DNA from 3 places in the Pseudarthrobacter sp. TRD_SC_9 genome. Region 2 is predicted to be linked to each of the others. Evidence: riboswitches for the same ligand, from Rfam matches in the RefSeq annotation. Region 2 holds a riboswitch; each other region holds the start of a gene.
What was found. Region 2 has a riboswitch for cyclic di-AMP ahead of ACWA13_RS04820 (M23 family metallopeptidase). Riboswitches for the same ligand answer to the same signal wherever they lie in the genome.

Region 1: it holds a riboswitch for cyclic di-AMP, as region 2 does, so the genes downstream of both, ACWA13_RS03775 (aggregation-promoting factor C-terminal-like domain-containing protein) here and ACWA13_RS04820 (M23 family metallopeptidase) in region 2, are expected to answer to the same signal.
Region 3: it holds a riboswitch for cyclic di-AMP, as region 2 does, so the genes downstream of both, ACWA13_RS09875 (C40 family peptidase) here and ACWA13_RS04820 (M23 family metallopeptidase) in region 2, are expected to answer to the same signal.

Annotation. Positions count from the first base shown of each region.
Region 1 is NZ_CM143956.1:783,292-789,930, forward strand. Features, by position in the region: gene ACWA13_RS03745 (6-pyruvoyl trahydropterin synthase family protein) at 1-3, shown strand, start outside; gene ACWA13_RS03750 (glycosyltransferase family 4 protein) at 125-1,096, shown strand; gene tadA (tRNA adenosine(34) deaminase TadA) at 1,093-1,584, opposite strand; gene ACWA13_RS03760 (phosphatase PAP2 family protein) at 1,680-2,492, shown strand; gene upp (uracil phosphoribosyltransferase) at 2,526-3,161, shown strand; gene ACWA13_RS03770 (glyoxalase superfamily protein) at 3,245-3,622, shown strand; gene ACWA13_RS03775 (aggregation-promoting factor C-terminal-like domain-containing protein) at 3,667-4,488, opposite strand; cyclic di-AMP (ydaO/yuaA leader) riboswitch at 4,493-4,671, opposite strand; gene ACWA13_RS03780 (MarR family winged helix-turn-helix transcriptional regulator) at 4,920-5,402, shown strand; gene ACWA13_RS03785 (DMT family transporter) at 5,545-5,865, shown strand; gene ACWA13_RS03790 (DMT family transporter) at 5,941-6,345, shown strand.
Region 2 is NZ_CM143956.1:1,003,769-1,010,407, forward strand. Features, by position in the region: gene ACWA13_RS04805 (DUF3027 domain-containing protein) at 1-228, shown strand, start outside; gene serC (phosphoserine transaminase) at 361-1,491, opposite strand; gene ACWA13_RS04815 (metal-dependent transcriptional regulator) at 1,769-2,464, shown strand; cyclic di-AMP (ydaO/yuaA leader) riboswitch at 2,632-2,836, shown strand; gene ACWA13_RS04820 (M23 family metallopeptidase) at 2,840-3,676, shown strand; cyclic di-AMP (ydaO/yuaA leader) riboswitch at 3,805-3,983, shown strand; gene ACWA13_RS04825 (C40 family peptidase) at 4,045-4,749, shown strand; gene ACWA13_RS04830 (NlpC/P60 family protein) at 4,848-5,627, shown strand; gene ACWA13_RS04835 (HNH endonuclease) at 5,834-6,334, shown strand; gene mobA (molybdenum cofactor guanylyltransferase) at 6,424-6,639, shown strand, end outside.
Region 3 is NZ_CM143956.1:2,113,419-2,120,057, forward strand. Features, by position in the region: gene ACWA13_RS09845 (lipoate--protein ligase family protein) at 1-469, opposite strand, end outside; gene ACWA13_RS09850 (thioesterase family protein) at 477-1,280, opposite strand; gene ACWA13_RS09855 (endonuclease/exonuclease/phosphatase family protein) at 1,430-2,101, shown strand; gene ACWA13_RS09860 (NUDIX domain-containing protein) at 2,095-2,655, opposite strand; gene ACWA13_RS09865 (glucose 1-dehydrogenase) at 2,822-3,715, shown strand; gene ACWA13_RS09870 (DNA alkylation repair protein) at 3,721-4,242, opposite strand; cyclic di-AMP (ydaO/yuaA leader) riboswitch at 4,503-4,669, shown strand; gene ACWA13_RS09875 (C40 family peptidase) at 4,673-5,518, shown strand; gene ACWA13_RS09880 (ribonuclease Z) at 5,632-6,525, opposite strand.

The DNA.
Region 1 (6,639 bases), 220 kb from region 2:
TGACATCGTCGCCCTTCCGCCCCTGTGCCTGCTGATTCCCGGGAATATCCGGCATTCCTCCGGCGGCAACATCTATAACGCCAGCCTCGCCGAGGCACTGGCAAGACTGGGTGCCCGGGTTGAGGTGGTGCCTGTCGACGGCGGCTGGCCGGCCCCCAGCGCGGAGGAACGACGCCGGGTGGCCGGGTTGCTCGGCGCGTGGAATGAGGACAGCGGCGAGGCAGTCCCGGTCACCCTCGTGGACGGGCTGATCGCCTCCGCCTGCCCTGACGAACTGGAGTATGCGGCGCTCGCACGCCGGGCTCCCTGGGTGCTGCTGCACATGCCGCTGCGCGAGGATCTGCCCCGCGAACGGCGGGCGCTCGCGGCCGCGGCCGGCGTCACCTGCCCGAGTGCGACGGCCGCCCGGGAGGTGCAGGAACTGTACGGCCTGCAGCCGGTGGTGGCGGTGCCAGGCACACACCCGGGCCCTGTTGCGGAAGGGTCGACGCCGCCGCACCTCACCGTGATTGCCGCGCTGCGGCCCAACAAGGCGCAGCTCCTCATAGTCCGGGCGCTGGGATTGCTCGCAGACCTACCGTGGACGGCGTCCCTGGTGGGCTCGACGGAGACGGATCCGGAGTACGCCTCGGCCATAGGGCACGAGGTCCGGCGGCTGGGGCTGGGGGACAGGATCAGCATGACTGGCGAGCTCACCGGGGACGCCCTGGCCGCCCAATGGCAGCGCAGCAACCTCAGCCTGCTGGTGTCCCGCAGTGAAACCTTCGGCATGGCGGTCACCGAGTCCCTCGCCCGCGGCATCCCCGTGATCGTCCGCGCGGGAACTGGCGCGGAAGAAGCCCTCACGCTGGGAACCTCCGACGGCGCACCCATCCCGGGTGCCGCCGTCGGACTTAACGAAGCAATAGGCGGGGAAGAGGACCCGGCACCGCTGGCGGCTGCCCTCAACCGCTGGCTGACCAAACCGGAGGTGCAGGAGTCGTGGCGGGCGGCAGCGCTGGAATCGCGCGGCCGGTTGCCCGGCTGGGACCAAACCGCCCAGGCCGTCCTTGCCGCCGTGGCGCCGGCGCAGGTTGGCAGGCGGGGAAGCAGTTAGACCCGATGCCCGGCGAAAAAGTCCCGCAGCAGGGCCCCGCATTCGTCCTCGCGCACGCCCGCGTACACTTCCACCCAGTGGTTGAGCCTGCGCTCGCGGAGCACGTCAAACACCGAGCCGGCCGCTCCTGCTTTCTCGTCCCAGGCGCCGAACACTACGCGCGGAATCCGGGCCAGCACTGTCGCGCCGGCACACATGGCACAGGGTTCCAGGGTGACCACCAACGTGCAGTCGGCCAGCCGCCACCCGTCGCCTCCGCTTGGACCGGACACGCGCAACCGGGCGGCAGCCTGCCGGATGGCAATCACCTCCGCGTGCGCCGTCGGATCCCCGGATGCCTCGCGTTCATTGCGGCCGGAGCCAAGGATGGTGCCGTCAGGGCCTACTACGACGGCGCCGATGGGCACGTCGTCCGTCTCCAGGGCCCGGCGGGCTTCCGCCAACGCCAGCTCCATCCAGGCAAAGCGCTGCGCCTCGGCCGGGACCATAGCATCAGCCGGAAAAGAATTTTCTGCCGCGAACATGGCTCAATGATAGTTTCGATATTTACCCGGTTGCCGATTGGCCTGAGACCCGGAGGGGAATGATGGACTCGATAAAGGACCGGCTGCTTACCTGGTACAAACCATATGCGGCCCTGTGGATCACCATGGCGGTGGGCGGCTTCCTGGTGATTGTCCTGGCCCTGGCCGGGGCGGAGGTCTACGAGAGCGTAGTGGATGAGGAAGGGCTGGCCTCCCTGGATATCCCCGCGCTCCAGTACGCGCAGAGCCTGCGGACCCCCCAACTTGATGCCGCCATGACGGCGTTTACCAACGTCGGCGGCGGGATCGGTATGCCCATCCTCGCGTCCGTCCTCACCGTCTGGCTGATGTATCTGGGCCGCAACTGGCGTCCGTTAATCCTGGTGGCTGGCGCCGCCGCCGTGTCCACCACGGCCACCACCGTGGGTAAGGGATTGGTAGGCAGGACCCGTCCGGACCATATCGACGCCGTCCCGCCGTTTGAAACCTCACCCTCGTTTCCCAGCGGGCACACCCTCAACACCACGGTGGTAATCGGCGTGCTGGTCTACGTGATGTGCCTCCAGTTCGATATCCTCTGGGCCAGGATCACCGCCATCACGGCAGGCTCGCTGTTTATCATCGCAATGGGTCTCAGCAGGGTGTACCTGGGCCATCACTGGCTGACCGACGTCGTGGCCGCCTGGCTGTTGGGGCTCGCGTGGCTGGGGATAGTGATTCTGGCACACCGGCTCTTTTACGCCATCGCCCGCCGCGAGCACGTGGGCCCGGCCCCGTCGTTCGACAGGCCTATAGTACGGGACGTGGTGAAGGAAGAGATCACGCACAATGCGGAGGACTCCGGCCGGCCCGGCGGACCCAGCCGGCAATAAAATCCTCAGTGACCGGATGATAGTTTTGACCTCATGCGCACACTCGTCGTGGACCACCCGCTGGTCGCCCACAAACTCACCGTTCTCCGCGACAAAAACACCCCGTCGCCGGTCTTCCGGCAGCTGACCGAGGAACTGGTAACGCTCCTGGCCTATGAGGCCACGCGCGATGTCCGTACCCAGGACGTCACCATTGAAACGCCCGTTGCCACCACTATCGGCACCGCGTTCACTAAGCCCACGCCGCTGGTGGTTCCCATCCTGCGCGCCGGTCTGGGCATGCTCGAGGGCATGACCAAGCTGGTTCCCACCGCGGAGGTCGGCTTCCTGGGCATGGCCCGGGACGAGGAAACCCTGGACATCATCACCTATGCCGAGCGCCTCCCGGAGGACCTCACGGACCGGCAGATCTTCGTGCTGGACCCCATGCTTGCCACCGGCGGGACCCTGCGCGAAGCCATCAAGTTCCTCTTCCGCCGCGGCGCCTCGGACGTTACGTGCATCTGCCTGCTGGCAGCGCCGGAAGGCCTGGCCAAGCTGGAAGAAGAGCTGGCCGACGCCAACGTGACCATTGTGCTTGCGTCCATTGACGAGAAACTCAACGAGAAGTCCTACATTGTTCCCGGTCTGGGCGACGCCGGCGACAGGCTCTACGGCGTAGCGGGCTAAGATCCGCTTTGGATAGACGTAAGGGCCGGCTTCAAATTGAACCGGCCCTTCCGTCTGTCCGGCCCCAGGGCTAGCCTGTCCGAATGGAATGGAAACTTGAACTTGCGTTTGTGCCCGTGTCCGACGTCGATGCGGCCAAGGACTTTTATGTCAACAAAGTGGGATTCAACGCGGACCATGACCACCGAGTGAGCGACACCTTGCGGTTCGTGCAGCTGACGCCGCCCGGCTCAGCCTGTTCCATCGCGATCGGTGAAGGCATCAGCGACGCACTTCCGGGCACCGCCCCCAATCTCCAGTTGGTGGTGAGCGATATCCATGAAGCGCACCGGCACCTCACGGAGAAGGGCGTGGACGTCAGCGACGTGGAGATCCTTGACTGGGGACACTTTGTGTACTTTGCCGATCCCGACGGCAATCAGTGGTCTGTCCAGTACATGCCATACCGGGACGCGGGGTAGAACCCGCCAGTTCTTCCCCGCCTTGCTAAAGAGCGTGAGGACTTTTAGTACCAGTTGTTGGCAAGGTGGAAGTTCAAGGCGCCGCACGGGGACTGGTAGCGCTCCTGGATGTAGTTCAGGCCCCAGTTGATCTGGGTGCGGTAGTTGGTGAGGTAGTCAGCACCGGCGCTTGCCATTTTTTCGGCCGGCAGTGACTGGACGATTCCGTAAGCGCCGCTGGTGGGGTTGGTGGCGGTAGTAGTCCAGTCCGATTCCTTGGTCCAGAGCGTGGTCAGGCACGGCATCTGGCCGGCGCCCCAGCCGTAGGAACCCAGTTGGCTCAGCGCGTAGGCCTGGGCACCAGCGGGGTCGTTGACGGCAACAGGTTCGGGCGCAGCAGCGGGAGCGGGCGCCACGGGCGCTGGCTCTACGGGTGCCGGAGCGGGAGCAGGTTCTGCCGGTGCAGCGGCCGGAGCCGGTTCAACAGGCGCCTCCGGGGAAGGCGCAGGCGCCGGTACCGGATCCGCTTTCATCGCGGACTGCTCCGCCGCTGCTGAAGCAAGCGCCTCGGCGGGAGTGGAGTTCGCCGCCGACTCCGGCAAGACAGCCTGGACAACGGACGCCGGTGCCATCGGATTACTGCCAGCCTGACCGGCAGCGGCAGCGCCGATGAGCAGGGCGCAGGACGCCGTCACCACGGCAGCGCGCCGGACTACGCCCAGAACGGCTGTGCGGCGGCTGGGTACCGGATGCGCCGAGTCAACAACTCGGCTGCGGACAGTGCGGATGGAACTTGTGGGAACGGCGGTTGATTCAGCGGTGCGGCGCCGGCCATGGGCCTGCTCCGTACCGTTTTTCACGCGCGCGTGATCCTGGTAATCAGTCATGATGATTTAGCCTCTCAACGCCTGCGGAGTTAGCTGTCGGATTCGGATGAGGTCATCCGGCCACGCGGAACAATCACGCGATGGCTTCACCCCTAGGGCGACTCGTGCCCGGGACTGTGGGTTCCCCGCCTCTGCCTGATCATGAGGAATCCGGGTGGCGGCAGAGCTCGGCATTCACCCGGTCATGCAGCCGGAACGGTGGCCACACCCCATCCACGGTACAGGGGTTTGCCACCTTAGTCACGTTTTGGTAACGGAGATCACGAGGGGGCGCCGGGTTTCCGCTCGATTTCCGCTCGGTTGGATGATGGGCCGCCCGCCCCTCCTCTTGCTGAGCCACTCCTCGCGGCGAACGGGCCGTCGGGGGAGTCGCGACGGAGGCTTTCGGACAAGTGTTTGCCGTGCGGGTGCGGCTGCGGTAAGTTATCTGTATGCACATGCAGATATCTGAAGAAAGTGACCCCTCGGGGTCCGGGGACATCAGTGCGGCTTGGTCTCGGGTTGCCGTATTCGCCTCCGCAGTGGACGCGAGTCTAGGCAAGTGGCTCACGGATACCCATGGAATCGGCCTGACGGACTACCGTGCGCTCGCGCATATCGCCCATGCCTCCGACAAAGAGTTGCGCGTCAACGAGCTCGCCCAGCAGATAGGTCTGAACCAGAGTTCTACCACACGCCTGGTGAGCCGCCTGGAGAAAAAGAACCTGACGTACCGCGACGCCTGCCCCGACGACGCGCGTGGAGTCTACGCCGTCATAACCGAGCCTGGGGAAGCGCTGCTCCGAGAGGTGCGCGGCGTGTACGAGGATCGGGTGCGTGAGCTTCTCAGCAACATTACTGTGCACTTTCCGGAACTCGATGCACACCAGCTCAGTGGGGCACTGCGTGATATCGGTGCCCTCACCTCGCCATAGGCTTCACCAGCAAAACGATTCGAAAAAGCCATCTCTACTTACATGCATGTACATGCAGTAAATTGCCATCCGCGTCCTCGAAAGCGGGACCAGATGCGATCGCCCGTACCTACCTCGCAACACCAACAAAAAGGAGAACATCATGAGTTGGATCTACCTGGGTATCGCCGTGATCTTCGAGATTGCCGTCGCCCTCGCAGCGAGCAAGGCACATGGCTTCACCCGCTTGTGGTGGACCATCACCACACTCGTCAGTGGCGCAGTCGCCACTTATTTCCTCAGCCTGGCGCTCCTGACCTTCGATGTCGGCGTCGGTTACGCGCTCTGGGTTTCGGTCGCCGGGGTCGGCATCACCATTCTCGGCGGTTTGCTCTTCGGTCAGCGCTTGAACTGGCGCCAGGGAGCCGGCATCGGAATCGTCATCATCGGTGTCGTCGGACTCCAGCTCAGTGGAGCCACGTGAGACTCCACACACGGTGCCCGCACCCCGCATCGGAACATCCACTTTTCCTTCCACTCTTCTAGAACGGACAGAACAATGAGGGCAACACCCGTCATCGACAGCAGGAACACCGGGGCCTGGCTCGTCTTGCTCGTGGCCGGCGTATTCGAAGTCGGCTACGCACTAAGCGTCGGCGGCAGCCAAGGGTTCAGCGTCCCGGGCTGGTCAATCTCCGCCCTCGCGTTCTTCCTTGCGACCCTGTTTTGCCTCAGCCTTGCCCTCAAGAAGATCGACGTGGGGATCGGCTACGCCGTATGGGCCGGCATTGGCTCGGTCGGCGCCGCCGTCCTCGGCCCGATCTTCTTCAACGAAACACTCACCCCGACCCGTGCCTTTTGGCTTGCCGTGATCATCGGCGGAGTCGTTTGGTTAAAACTCGCCGACAACCCCAAGGCCGAAAAAGCGGAAGATTCAGTCCTGGTTAGCGCCTCGCAGGAGTAAATGGACTGATCTCACGAAGGCCGGTGAAACCCGGTAGCAGGGGCAGGGGTGCGATGCCATCGCCGTCATTGTGCCGGGGGTCAAGACGGAGCCCTCGGTAAGCTATGAATGCCAGCCCAACAGCCCCCTCGTCGAAAGCTGGACTTTGTGGGAACTTTTCATTGCTGGTTAGTCCACTCAATTGAGAACTGAAGAAAAACCGCTTTGGGGCGATCTTCTCATTCAAAAATTCGGCTGGTTACGGTTTAAGGCTCTGTCAAGCGCAAAAGTGCTATCAGTCGAGGTCTTCTAGCG
Region 2 (6,639 bases):
GTGCCATGGGCCGAACGGGTGCGCCCGGAGGATGCCCGGCCGGAAGAGGCTCCGGAGGAGACTACCGAAGTCCGGGAAGGCGAAACTGCTGAGGGATTGCCGGATTTGGCTGCCGTGGTGGAACACGATGCCATCGAGTCGGTCAAGCACGCCGAGCTGGCAGCGGATTCTGATGAAGATGACGCCGCTGACGCTGCCGATCAGGCTGCTGTGGACGGCACCAACTAGGCAGGTGGCCCGGTTACGTCCAGACCACCACAGACCCTGTGATGCGCAGCCGGGTGACGGCCTTGTACAGACGGCGCCGCCCCGGCACAAAGCCCGGACGACGCCGTCGAACCCTGAAACTCCTGGTTCCAGTTACTTCCTCAGTTCTGCCACCACGTAGTCGATGCAGGAAAGCAGGGCGGTGATGTCGTCCGGCTCGATGGCTACGAAGGTGGCAATCCGCAGCTGGTTGCGGCCCAGCTTGCGGTACGGCTCGGTGTCCACAACGCCGTTGGAGCGCAGGACCTTGGCAACCTGGACGGCATCGATCGAGTCGTCGAAGTCGATAGTGGCGATGACGTTGGAGCGGTCCTCCGGGTTGGTGACGTACGGAGTGGCGAAGCTGGAGGCCTCCGCCCACGCGTAGATACGTCCGGCCGAATCGGCGGTGCGCTTCGCGGCGAAGTCCAGGCCGCCATTGCCGTTAAGCCACTTGACCTGGGCGTCCAGGGTAACCAGCGTGGACAGCGCCGGAGTGTTGTAGGTCTGGTTCAGGCGGGAGTTGTCGATGGCCGTCTGCAGGTTCAGGAAGTCCGGAATCCAGCGGTCGCTCTGCTCGATCCGGGCCGCGCGCTCGATAGCGGCGGGGGAGAAGAGGCCGAGCCACAGGCCGCCGTCGGACGCGAAGTTCTTCTGCGGGGCGAAGTAGTAGACGTCGGTTTCGGCGACGTCCACGTCCAGGCCCCCGGCCGCGGAGGTAGCGTCGATGGCCACCAGGGAACCGGCGTCGGCACCCTCGACGCGGCGGACAGGAGCGGCAACGCCGGTGGACGTCTCATTCTGCGGCCAAGCGTAGAGGTCCACGCCGGCCTCTGCCACCGCAACCGGACGCGTTCCGGGATCTGCCTTGATGATGCTGGATTCTGCCAGGAACGGTGCCTTATTGGTGGCAGCGGCGAACTTGGAGCCGAACTCGCCGAAGGAGAGGTGCTGCGCCTTGGTCTCCACCAGGCCAAACGCTGCGACATCCCAGAAGGCAGTGGAGCCGCCGACGCCCAGGACCACTTCGTAGCCCTCAGGTGCGCGGAAGAATGCGGACAGGCCGTCCCGGACCGAACCCACGAGATTCTTCACGGGTGCCTGGCGGTGCGAAGTGCCGAGGATGGTGGTGGACGCAGCGGAGAGTGCTTCCAGCTGCTCCGCCCGTACCTTGGACGGGCCGGCGCCGAAACGTCCGTCCTGTGGCACGAGATTGGCGGGGATGGTGATGCTGGCGTCGCTCACAAGGGCTCCAAATTCGTAGGGACAGTTTGGCCGCAGCGGCCGTCGGACGGGACAGTCAGTGTTGGCTGCTGTAGAGGCCGCTTTCATTCTGCCTGACTACGCTGTCCTCCGGGAACTGGAGCTGTCACAGTGGGGACTTTTGGCGGCCGGCTACAACCCGGCGGGATTATCCGGAGTAATTCAAAATAGGCTAAGCTGTGGACCTGATAAGCGACGCGCTATCAGTACGCGATACGGTGGACGAACGCGTGGGACTGCGCTCAAGGAGCTGAGCTGGATGACGGATCTGATCGATACCACGGAGATGTATCTTCGGACCATTTTGGAGCTTGAAGAAGAGAACATCGTGGCACTTCGCGCCCGCATTGCGGAGCGGCTGCGCCACTCGGGACCAACGGTTTCGCAGACCATCGGGCGCATGGAACGTGACGGCCTGGTGGTCGTTGCCGGCGACCGGCACCTGGAACTGACCGAACCCGGGCGCAAACGTGCCACAGAGGTTATGCGCAAGCACCGGCTGGCCGAACGCCTCCTGTCGGACATCATCGGGCTGGATTGGGCCTATGTCCATGACGAGGCCTGCCGCTGGGAGCACGTGATGAGTGAGCGTGTTGAACAGCGCATCTATGAACTGTTGGACCACCCCACTGAGTCGCCGTACGGCAATCCCATCCCGGGCCTGGCGGCACTCGGCGGCGAAGTGGGTTCCGCCTTCACTGACGGCGTGATCAACCTGCTGGAAGCCATGGCCGGTTACAGTCCGGAATCAACCGTGCGGGTCTGTCGGCTGGCGGAGCCCATCCAGGTTGAACCGGAGTTGCTTGTGCAACTGGATGAGGGCGGGATCCGCCCGGGCACGGACGTCACCCTGGAGCGCGTGGGGGAGTACATCTCCGTGCGGGTTGCCGGCATCGAAGGCGCCCTCGAATTGCCGCCGGAAGTTGCAGCCCACGTCTTTGTGAAGCTCTCCTGATTAGTCTTGCGACCTCGGCCGTCTCTTGCGCGAGGCAAAAAATGATAAGCGCACCTTCCGTTTATAACGGAATTGTTACTGTCCGGCCTCATCGCCTATAGTTAACCTTCGACGCCGATACCTAAGCGTTATCTGGTCCGAAAGCCTAGCTCTGCCAGCGGACCGGGAGTTCGAGTCACCTTTCTGGCAGGGGCGGGGGAACCACAATCGGCCGTTTTCGAGCGGCCTTGGGGTGAAGTCCGCAGCGGCAGTCCTTTTGATAAACGAATCCCCTGGATATCTGTGCGTCAAGATGACCTGCTTTGCGGGCCGGGTCGCTAACTCTCTGATCCGAATCCGACAGCTAACTTCGCAGGCTTCCAGAGAGGAAAATACTTGAGCACGCAGAATTACAGGGGCCGCCGTCGCGCCGTCGGCTCCGCTTCGCAGCCACGGGTTGCTGAAGTCCCACTCGCGGACCGTCCCCGGGACCCGCAACGGGAAGCGCGCCGCCACCGGAGCCCGTTCCGGCAGCTTACTGACTTCGCTGCCGCCAGCGGCATCGGCCAGAAGGCCGGCATCGGGCTGGCCGCCACGGGCCTGATCCTGACGATTACCGTCCCCGTGACCAGTCCGGTACTCGCCAATTCCACCCTTCCCATTGCCGCAACCAGTGCTTCTGCCGCCGTTGTTGCGGCGCCACAGCCCGACATTTCCGCGGAATCGGCAGCGCAGGTCGACTTCAGCCGCACGGCCGTCACTACGCAGGGCGATCCTGACGGAAAGCTCAAGCAGCTCCTCAGCGCCCAGGCCGCGGCTGCCGTGACCCCGGCCGCCTCCGTGGGCACCCTGGCTGGCCCGCTGGCCTCACTGACCACGGTTTCCCCTTACGGTTACCGCGTCAGCCCGATCACCGGAGGAACCGGCGACTTCCACCGTGGAACCGACTTTGCGGCCCAGTGCGGCACCCAAGTGCTCGCCGCCGCAACCGGCACTGTCACCTTCGCAGGCTGGCACCCCTACGGCGGCGGCAACCGTGTTGTAGTGGACCACGGCAACGGCCTGGAGACCACCTACAACCACCTGTCGTCCTTCAAGGCGTCGGTAGGCCAGAAGGTCAGCCGCGGCGACGTCGTGGCTTTCAGCGGCACCACAGGCGCTTCCACCGGCTGCCACCTCCACTTTGAGGTGCAGGTCAACGGTGAAGTCGTCGATCCCGCCGGCTGGCTGTAACCAAACGATGAACCGCTCTCGTTTCTTTGCAACACGCCGTGACCTGAATGTGACATTGAAGAAGAACTGCTGTACCGTCTAAACCGCGTCAACTTTTCCGAAGTTGACGTTCTTGAGTGGATTGCCTAACTCTGCCACCGCCCAAGGTCCGTTCGCATGACATCGTCTGGCAGAGACGGGGGAACCAAATATGGCCTTCTTTGGAAGGCCTTGGGGTTAAGTCGCAAAGCTTCCTTGGAAGTGGCGCGGCCGGGTGAACTCCCATCCGAATCCGACAGCTCACCTCGCAGGCATTGGGAGAGGCTACTTACGTGTCGTCACGCCATAATCTTGCGCGCCACCGCGCCCAGCCGGTGCGCATCAACCCCATGGGAACTGTTTCGAAGGCCGTCAGCGCCAATGCCGGGACCGTAGGTCGTCAGGCAGCGGTTATTGCAGCAGCTTCCGGCCTTATCCTCAGCATCGGCCTTCCGGCCAACGCAGCAGACAGCACGGTAGGCGTCTCCGCCTCCCTTGAGTCGGCTTCCCAGACTTCACTGGCTGTCACGGCCGCCCCCACGGCCACCGTGTCGTTCGAGCGCCCCGTGATCACCACCGTCGCCGCCCCCGTGATTGAAGTCATTGAGCCCCGGTCCAACGACGAAGACGACGAAGCAGCAGGGGCAACCACCGCTACCGCTACCGCCACTGCCGCTACCGCAGTCACCACCAAAGCTCCCGAAGCTCCGGTTGCCACCTCGGCTGCAGCCTCAGGCCTGGCAGCTATTGCCTACACCGGCATCGGCAGCCCCTACGTCTGGGGTGGCAACACTCCCGCCGGCTGGGACTGCTCCGGCTTTACCCAGTGGGTCTACGCTCAGGCCGGCATCTCCATTCCGCGCACCGGTGCCTGGAACGCCATGACCCCCACGGGCGACCCGCAGCCGGGTGACCTCGTCATGCAGAACGGTGGCGCACACGTTGGCATCTACGTCGGCAACGGCATGATGATCAGCGCGCTGAACCCGTCCCAGGGCACGCTGCTGCATTCAGTAGCCGCCACGGGTTCGTCCTCCTTCTACACCCTCCGCTAAATCCCCGTTCGGGGCTTGCCTGCGTACCCCAAAAACGCCGCCACGCTCAAAACCTCGTGCCGCCCAACCGGCTAGAGGATTCGAAAGAGAGATCCCCAATGTCATCAAGTGCGTCTGCACGGCACCGCGCGGAGGTCACCAAGACCAGCGCGTTGGCCATCATTGCCAAGACCGTCGGCGACAACGCCGGCGGCGTGGGCCGTCAGGCCGCTGTCATTGCAGCGGCCTCCGGCCTTGTTTTGAGCAGCGGCGTTGCCGCCAACGCCGCTGACTCCGGTATTCAGCGTGAAGCGGCCACGGCCTCGGCGGTGGATGTCCGGTCATCGGTTCCGGCAGTCATCACCGCGGCCTCCAGCATTGCCATCTCCTTTGAGCGGCCTGCAGTAACCACCACGCCGGCCCCCGTCGAAGAAGAGCCGGCACCTGCTGTTGAGGTCAAGGCAGCCCCGGAAGAAGCAGCCCCGGAAAAAGAAGTCGCAGCAGCGCCGGTGGTCCGGCAGGCGGTGGCCGCTTCCACGGCTGCCCCGGCTCCGGCCGCCGCTTCCACCGGGCTCAACTCCACCATCCTGGCCGCCGCCTACGCGCAGATCGGCGTTAACCAGGACTGCACCATGCTCGTCACCAACTCGCTGGCAGCAGTGGGCATCCACTTCCACGACTGGCCGGCCGGTTACCTGTCCCTGGGACGCACCGTCAGCGCAGCCGAGGCCCAGCCGGGCGACATCATCTACTACGCCGACGGTGGCGCGGGCGTTGCACACGTAGCGATCTACGCTGGAAACGGCCAGGCTGTCCACGGCGGCTACAACGGCAACCAGACAGTCCTCTTCAGCGTCAACGTTGGTTCCGGGCCGGTTTTCATCCGCGTCAACGGCTAACAGCTCCCCGTGAGATGCGGCAGGGACTTCCACTTTGGTGGGAGTCCCTGCTGCATTTAACTTCAGGACACGGTCTTTACCGGACGCCCGATTAGCCCTAAACGGCCTGCGGTGTTTACTCTGGACTTGTCGATCCATAGCCCGGACATGCCGAGGGCAGCCGGCCCTCGTGCCCCTGACGGGTGCGGCCGTGAAGAGGTATGTGCATGCGCACTCTCGTTCTGAATGCTGGATATGAACCGCTGGCGGTTATCACCTTCCGCCGGGCGCTGGTGCTTGTGCTCACAGGAAAAGCCAGTGTGGTTGCTGAGGGGGAGGACCCCGTCGTCGGACCACAGGAAATACTGGGCAGACCCTCCGTGATCCTGCTCAATCGCTACATCCGTCCCCGCTACAACAGGGCGACGGCGGTCAGCCGCCGTGGCGTGCTTCGCCGCGACGGACACCGCTGTGCCTATTGCGGCAAGGCGGCGCACACCATTGACCACGTGCACCCTAAGTCACGTGGCGGGGCTGACTCCTGGGAGAACCTGGTTGCCGCGTGCCTGCGCTGCAACAACGCCAAGGGCGATCACACCCCGGCGGAAATGGGCTGGAAGTTGCGCTTTGTCCCGGAACCTCCACAGGGCACCATATGGCAGATCAAGGAGCTGGAAAAGCCTGCACCGGCATGGGATCCCTTCCTGCTGCCGGAAAACGCCGCCTGACCAGCAGCCCTCGGGTGTCACCTTCGTCCTGCACGGCATAGACCGCCACCCGGGGCGAAGTTGGGCAGCCTGGGAGGTACGCTGGGGCGGTGGATTACGATGCCCTGATTTTGGCAGGAGGACGCTCTGCCCGGCTGGGCGGGGTGCCTAAGTCCAGGTTGCTCTATGATGGCGTCGCGCTGCTGGATCGGACGGTTGCCGCCGCTCGGGGAGCGCAGCGGATTGTGGTAGTTGGACCCGCGGACCAGTTGCCCCCGGAAGTGTTGCACGCGCGCGAAGACCCGCCATTCAGTGGGCCAGCAGCT
Region 3 (6,639 bases), 1.1 Mb from region 2:
CAGTAAATTCCCCCGGGCAGTATTCGCCGGGAATTTCGCCTACAGCAGCATCCACGCCGGCGTTCTGCAGAGCGCCGGCCAGCAGGTCGCCGAACAGGCCAAAGCGGGCTTTTACTGCGGAGATCGCGTCCGCGGCGGGCTCAATATGGTCCACCACCAGGCTGCCGCGATGGTAGGCGGCGGCGCGGCCTCCCGCCTTGCGGACCAGCGGTTCGAACCCCAGCCGCCGGCAGGCCTGCGTCGCTGCCTCGAATCCCGGCAGTTTGGCATCCCGCTGGCCGAATGCGACCGTTGGCTCAGGGCGGTAGAGCCTCAGGGTGGGGCCGATCAGGCCTCTTTTCGCCTGCGCAAGCAGCTCCAGGGCATGGTCAAGGTCTCCGGCGGCGCCGAGCGTTTCCTGCTGCTTCACAACAGCCAGAACCGGGCGGGCGCCGGTGTGGGGAAATCCTGCAGGCTCTGTCACGGTCATTGGCGTTTCAGCTCTTCCGCAACGTCAGGATCTGTTCGGCGCGCCCGAAGGGTCCCTGGAGATCGTGCAGCACGCTGGAAGTAAGCCCGATTCCGTCCGAGCCGAACGACACTTTGTTTTCCAGCCCCAGCCACTCGCCCGCGGGCTTGCGGTACATGTGGATCTGCAGGTCCAGATTAGGGAACGCATAGCTGCCCTTGCCTGGCGGCACCCGGGTGGCAATGCCGTTGGCAGTGTCCACGAGCCCGACCAGCCGGGCGAGATCGCTGGGCGTACCGTCGTCGGTCAACGGGTATGGCGTAGTCAGCCAGACGGTGCCCGCGCCGGGGCGGTGTCCGTCCGCCACCCGGAATTCCAGCGAACGGATGTAGCCGCCGGGCCAGATGGTCGCGGCGTCATAGGGTTTGCAGTCGTGGGGGCCGGGGATGGGGCGATCCTCGACGGCGGCCACTTCCGACGTATCCGAAGTCAGCATCCGCCAGGCGGTGGCACGGATAGCCGTGCGGCCGTTGGCTGTGAGCTCCGCCTGCACCAGTTCGATGGTCTTTCCCGGACGCAGCAGTGTGGTGGTGACTTGGAATTCACCGCCCGGAATCAGGCCCAGGATCTCGTAGCTGAGCCTGGCCATGCGCAATTCCGGCCGGGGCTGAAAGTTCTCCAAGGCGTGCGCCATGATTCCCGAGGCGGGGGCCATATGCTGCTCGTGGTCGTTCCAGGCACCTTGGGCGTGGATCGTTGACCGGTAGCGGCCCTCGCCCAGCGACTTGTAGTAGTGATCGCCTTCAGCAAGGCCCGATAGATCAGCAGTCAACGGAAAAAGCCCTTTCAATGGCGTCAAGCAAGTCTGGAATTCACTTTATCGCCTTGTACCGGCACTCCCGCCAGAAAGCTTGCGGACAGCCGTTATGGTTAGACTCGTTGCCTGTTCGTGACATCAACCTTTGGAGGAAGTGGTTCCTTATGCGCGTCATCAGCTACAACCTCCGCAAGCACGCGGCCAGCAGCGAACTGTTGCATCTGGCCACCGAATTCGGCGTGGATGCCATGTGCCTGCAGGAGTGCGATTCCAAAGACCTGCCCCCAACCCTTGGGCCGTTGAAGCTCGCGGACACCACGAAGACCAACCGCCTGGGACTGGCCATCTACTACCGCGAAGACCGCTTCACGGCTGTCAGCACCCAGTCCTTTGCCCTGCATAAGTCCTTTCATGACAGGATCCTGGCCCCCGCCCACGAGCGGCTGATCGGCACCCGCGTGGTGGACAACGAAACAGACCACCATCTGGTGATTGGCTCATTCCACGCCGCCCCGCTGACGGCGTCAAACTCGCTCCGCCGCAAGCAGATCCACGCCGCGCATGCGGAACTGCTCACCATGGGAAGCGGCCTGATGACGCTGATGGTGGGCGACTTCAACTACCCCTTCTTCACCAAAAAGCTGGACACCCACATGAAGAACTCGGGCTATGCCTTGTCACTGAGTGACAAGCGGACCTACACCCGCTACAAGGTCTTCAAAGGTCACTTTGACTTCGCGACTTCCGTGGGGCTGAACATCACCAGCGTGCAGACGATGCCGCGGGGGAAGTCAGACCACCTCCCTATCCTGGTCACCGCCGAATACGGCTACTGACCGGCCAGTGCCAGCATCCTGGCGCTCAGTCCGTTCCAGGCCGCGGCGAAGCCCGGATGCAGGTCCAGGGCGGCGACCTCCGCCACCGGAACCCACCGCAGCTCAATGCTTTCCGGATCGCTGATCACCGGATCGAAGGGTTTGGTCACCTTCACCACCACCGTGCTGTAGGACCAGTAGCCCAGGTCCAGGGCCGACGTGAAAAGGACTTCGACGCCGTCCGAAGGCACAGCCGCTTCCTCAGAGGCCTCCCGCAGCGCGCCGGTCACAGCATCCTCGTCCTGATGCAGGGCACCGCCTGGCAGTCCCCAGGTTCCGCCATTGTGGCTCCAGACCGCGCGATGCTGCAGCAGCACGCCCTTGGCAGGATCGTACGCCAGCACTCCAGCAGCCCCGAAGCGCCCCCAGAACCTGCCGCGGTCACCCTCCACCCAGGCGTCGCCCGCGTCCCGGGGCTTGCTCCTGATACTGTGCGGAGCCTCTGAAGACAGCGCCTGGGCATGCAGCGCCCTGGCAGACCGCGCTTCAGAAGTGGCTGCTGTGTCCTGGTTCATCCTCCAAGTCTGACAGGCCGCATCCGTACGTGGGTCCGGCTTGGCATAAACGCCCGGCCACCCCTAGGCTAGGAACGTAAGCATGCTTAGCATTGTTTGCAGTTGCCAATGTCTGCAGTTGCCATTGTCTGCAGGTGCAGAGTCCAGCCACTCAAGAGGAGCGACCATGACGGACCAGTACACCTTCCGGAACCCCGTGACCGCCTACCCGGAGATTTCCCCGCCCAAACAGCACCAGCCGGAGCCCGGCCTTGATGCGGAACTGACGCCCAAAGCTGATCTGGGTGAGGAAACGTACCGCGGCACCGGCAGGCTTGACGGCCGGAAAGCGATAGTGACCGGAGCTGACTCGGGAATCGGCGCGGCCACTGCCATCGCATTCGCAAGGGAGGGTGCCGACGTCGTACTGTCCTACCTTCCGGAGGAAGAAGAGGACGCGGCACGGATCGCGGGCATCATCGAGGCCGCTGGCCGGAAAGCAGTCAAGGTACCCGGTGACCTGAAGGACCAGGCCACCTGCCGCGAACTGGTGGACACCGCAATTGCGGTCCTCGGCGGCGTGGACATCCTGGTCAACAATGCGGGAAAGCAGGTCGCTCAGGAGGAGATTGGTGGCATCACCGACGAGCAGTTCGACCACACCATGAAGACCAACGTCTACGCGATGTTCTGGCTGACCAAGGAGGCCGTCAAGCACATGCCGGCCGGTTCCACCATCATCAACACCACGTCGATCCAGGCCTACAACCCGTCACCTACGTTGATTGACTACGCCACCACCAAGGCCAGCATCAACAACTTCACCAAGGGCCTCGCGCAGCAGCTGGCACCGAAGGGCATCCGGGTCAACGCGGTGGCTCCCGGACCCATCTGGACGCCGCTGCAGGTCAGCAGCGGCCAGCCCAAGGAAAAGCTGCCTGAGTTTGGCCAGTCCACGCCGCTGGGCCGCGCCGGACAGCCGGCAGAGCTGGCGCCGGCCTACGTGTTTCTGGCGTCGGCCGAATCAAGCTATGTGGTGGGCGAAACACTAAACGTCAACGGTGGCAACCCGACACCATAAAGGACTTAGGGTGGATCCGACGATTTCGCCAGCAGGGCAGCCTGGCGCAGTCGCGGGTCTGCATCCTGGCCCCAGCGGGCAATAACGACGTCGGCCTTCCGCCGGTTCCGCCCGCTCAGCGCGGCCAGCAGCGGCAGGGTGACGTCGTTGACCAGCGGCCCGGCAAGCTCCTGAGTTTCGGCAGAACGCAGGAGGCCTTCGATCCTGGTCAAGTCCGAATGCCGAAGAAGACCCACCCGCGATTGCAGGAGAACCACGGCGGCGAGACGCCTTTCAAATACTGGCTTGCTTCCCGGCCGGGGACGTCCCCAGAGGGCGGATGCCAGCATGGTGACGCCGTCGTGGTCCAACTCCCTGAACTTGTTCAGCGCGTCGCGAACAGTGCCACGGACTGCGCCAATAGAGGAACCATAAGAGGCCAGGACGCCACCCAGCCGGGATTCGACGTCATCCACCCTGTACGAGGCGCCCTCGTTATGCAGGGTGCGGTCTATGAATCCTGCAGCCTGCTCTATTAGGCCCTGCACGTCAACCTCCCAATCAGCCCTCAGGACCGCTGACGGCATCGCTCGGCACCCACGAGGGCAAGTGCCACGAGTCCTGCCTGTAGGCACTGGCTGTGGTAACGAAAAGGCACATAGTTTCCTCAGCTTACCCATGCGACTCACTGAACACTCCCAGCTTGTTACCAGATTGTGACTTTCAGACGAGAAGAAGGTATTGTCGATGGGTGTCCCGCCCAACTCGGGACATTCCCTCCAGCATGCCGAGCCCTGCCGCTGGATCCGGGACCCCTTCGCTTGATGATGGCAGGGACGGGGGAACCAAGTTTTCACGGCTTCACAATGAAGCCTTGGGGTTAAGCCGGTAACGCTCTAGTTCGCATAGAGCACCGGCCGGGTATCTCCAACCCGAACCCGACAGCTCACCCCGCAGGCATAGGAGAGGCAATCAACCGTGTCTAAAAACGCAACCACCGCCCGTCACCGGGCAACCCCCGCCGGTTCTGTCGCCCTTGCAGGCCTCAGCTACACGGCAAAATCACACGCCCTGACCGTCGGCCGTCCTGCCCTGGCAGTTGCCGCGGCTTCCGGTCTGGTCTTCGGCGTAGGCGCCCCTGCCCAGGCCAGCGTTAACAGCTCTGAGTCCGCAGGCACCGTCCAGACGACGGCAACTGCCGCCCCGGCACCCGTGACCGTGGCACCGGCCGCAGCAACCGCCAACGTGCACACGGTTGTTTCCGGCGACACCCTCGGCGCAATTTCCGCAGCCTACGGCGTTAGCCTTGCCGATGTTCTGGCTGTCAACAACCTGGGAATGGCTTCGGTCATCTACCCCGGCGACCAAATCCAGATCCCCGGCGCAGGCACCGTAGCAGCAGCGCCGGCGCCCGCGGTAACCGTGGCTGCAACCACCGCTCCCGCACCTGCCCCGGCACCTGCCGCCTCACCGGTCAACCTGACCGCCATGTCCTCCACGGCTGCTTCCACCGGTACCGGTACCGGAGCTGCCCTGCTGGCACATGCATACGGCCAGATCGGCACCTACCAGGACTGCACCGCGATGGTTGAAAAAGCCCTCCGTTCCGTAGGCATCAGCGTCGGTGACATCGCTCCCTCCCACTTCTTCGCCTTCGGCAGCGTTGTTTCCACCCCGGCTCCCGGTGACTTGGTCATCACTGCCGGTCACGTGGGAATCTACGCCGGCGATGGCCAGGTTGTCAGCGGCGGCGTTGACGGCAACCGTACCGAGGTTCACTCCATCAGCTGGCTCAGCGGAGCTTCCTTCGTACGCGTTCCGTAACATCCTGCGCAGTATCTTCTAGCGCTACCGGCTCCGGCCCCACGCTTTTGAAAGAAAGCGTGGGGCCGGAGTTTTTTAGTGCCCGCTCCCTCCGGCTGCAGGCAGCGCTTCCGTCATCGCAGGCTACGGCGCTTTGGAAACCTGATTCTGTCCAGGTCCTTCGCCGCGATCACCTCGGCGGATCCGGCGCGGGCAGCGGCCTGCCCTGCCAGCAGGGCGGTGTCGTCGCCGTAGCGCGAGGAGAAGTGGGTGAGGGCGAGGGTCCGGACGCCACCTGCGTTCGCCAGCTTGCCCGCTTGCCCGGCGGTGAGATGGCGGTACTCGTCGGCGAGCGCCACATCCTCGTCACTGAAAGTCGATTCGGCTACCAGCAGGTCAGCGCCTTGTGCCAGTTCTTCGGCTCCCTGACATTCGGCTGTATCCATCACGAAGGCGAAGCTTTGACCGGGACGCGGAATGCTGACATCCTCCAGCAGCACGCCGGCAACGCGGCCTTCACGCTGCAGGCGTCCGACGTCGTGTCCCCTGATTCCTGCAGCAGCAAGCCGTTCGGGCAGCAGGGTCCGGCCGTCAGGTTCCGTAAGCCGGTAGCCGTAGGTCTCGATACGGTGCTTCAGCGGCCGGACCTCGAGGTCATCGGCAATGGCCCCGGCGCCCCCATGCGGGTGGAACCTCAGGTCAAGGCCCGGGGTCGCGACCGACACCAGCGCACGGACTACGTCTTCGCCCGACGCCGGATAGTGCAGGTGCACGGGGTGCGTGACGCCGTCGAGCACCATGCGCGAGAGTACGCCCGGCAGGCCATAACAATGATCACCGTGAACATGCGTGAGGCAGATCCGCGTTACCCGGGATGCCGAAACGCCGGCGTGGATCATTTGCCGCTGCGTGCCCTCCCCAGGATCAAACAGCAGGCCTTCGCCGTCCCAGCGAAGCAGGTAGCCGTTGTGGTTGCGGGTCCGGGTGGGCACCTGGGAGGCAGTGCCGAGGACAATGAGTTCGCGCATGCAACCGAGTCTGCACCCCATTTGGGCAGTCAACCACTACATCTGACCTCTGACCGGGCTGTTTCACCGCGGTGCTGCCACCGATTCACATACGGGATGACGCTTCCTGCAGAT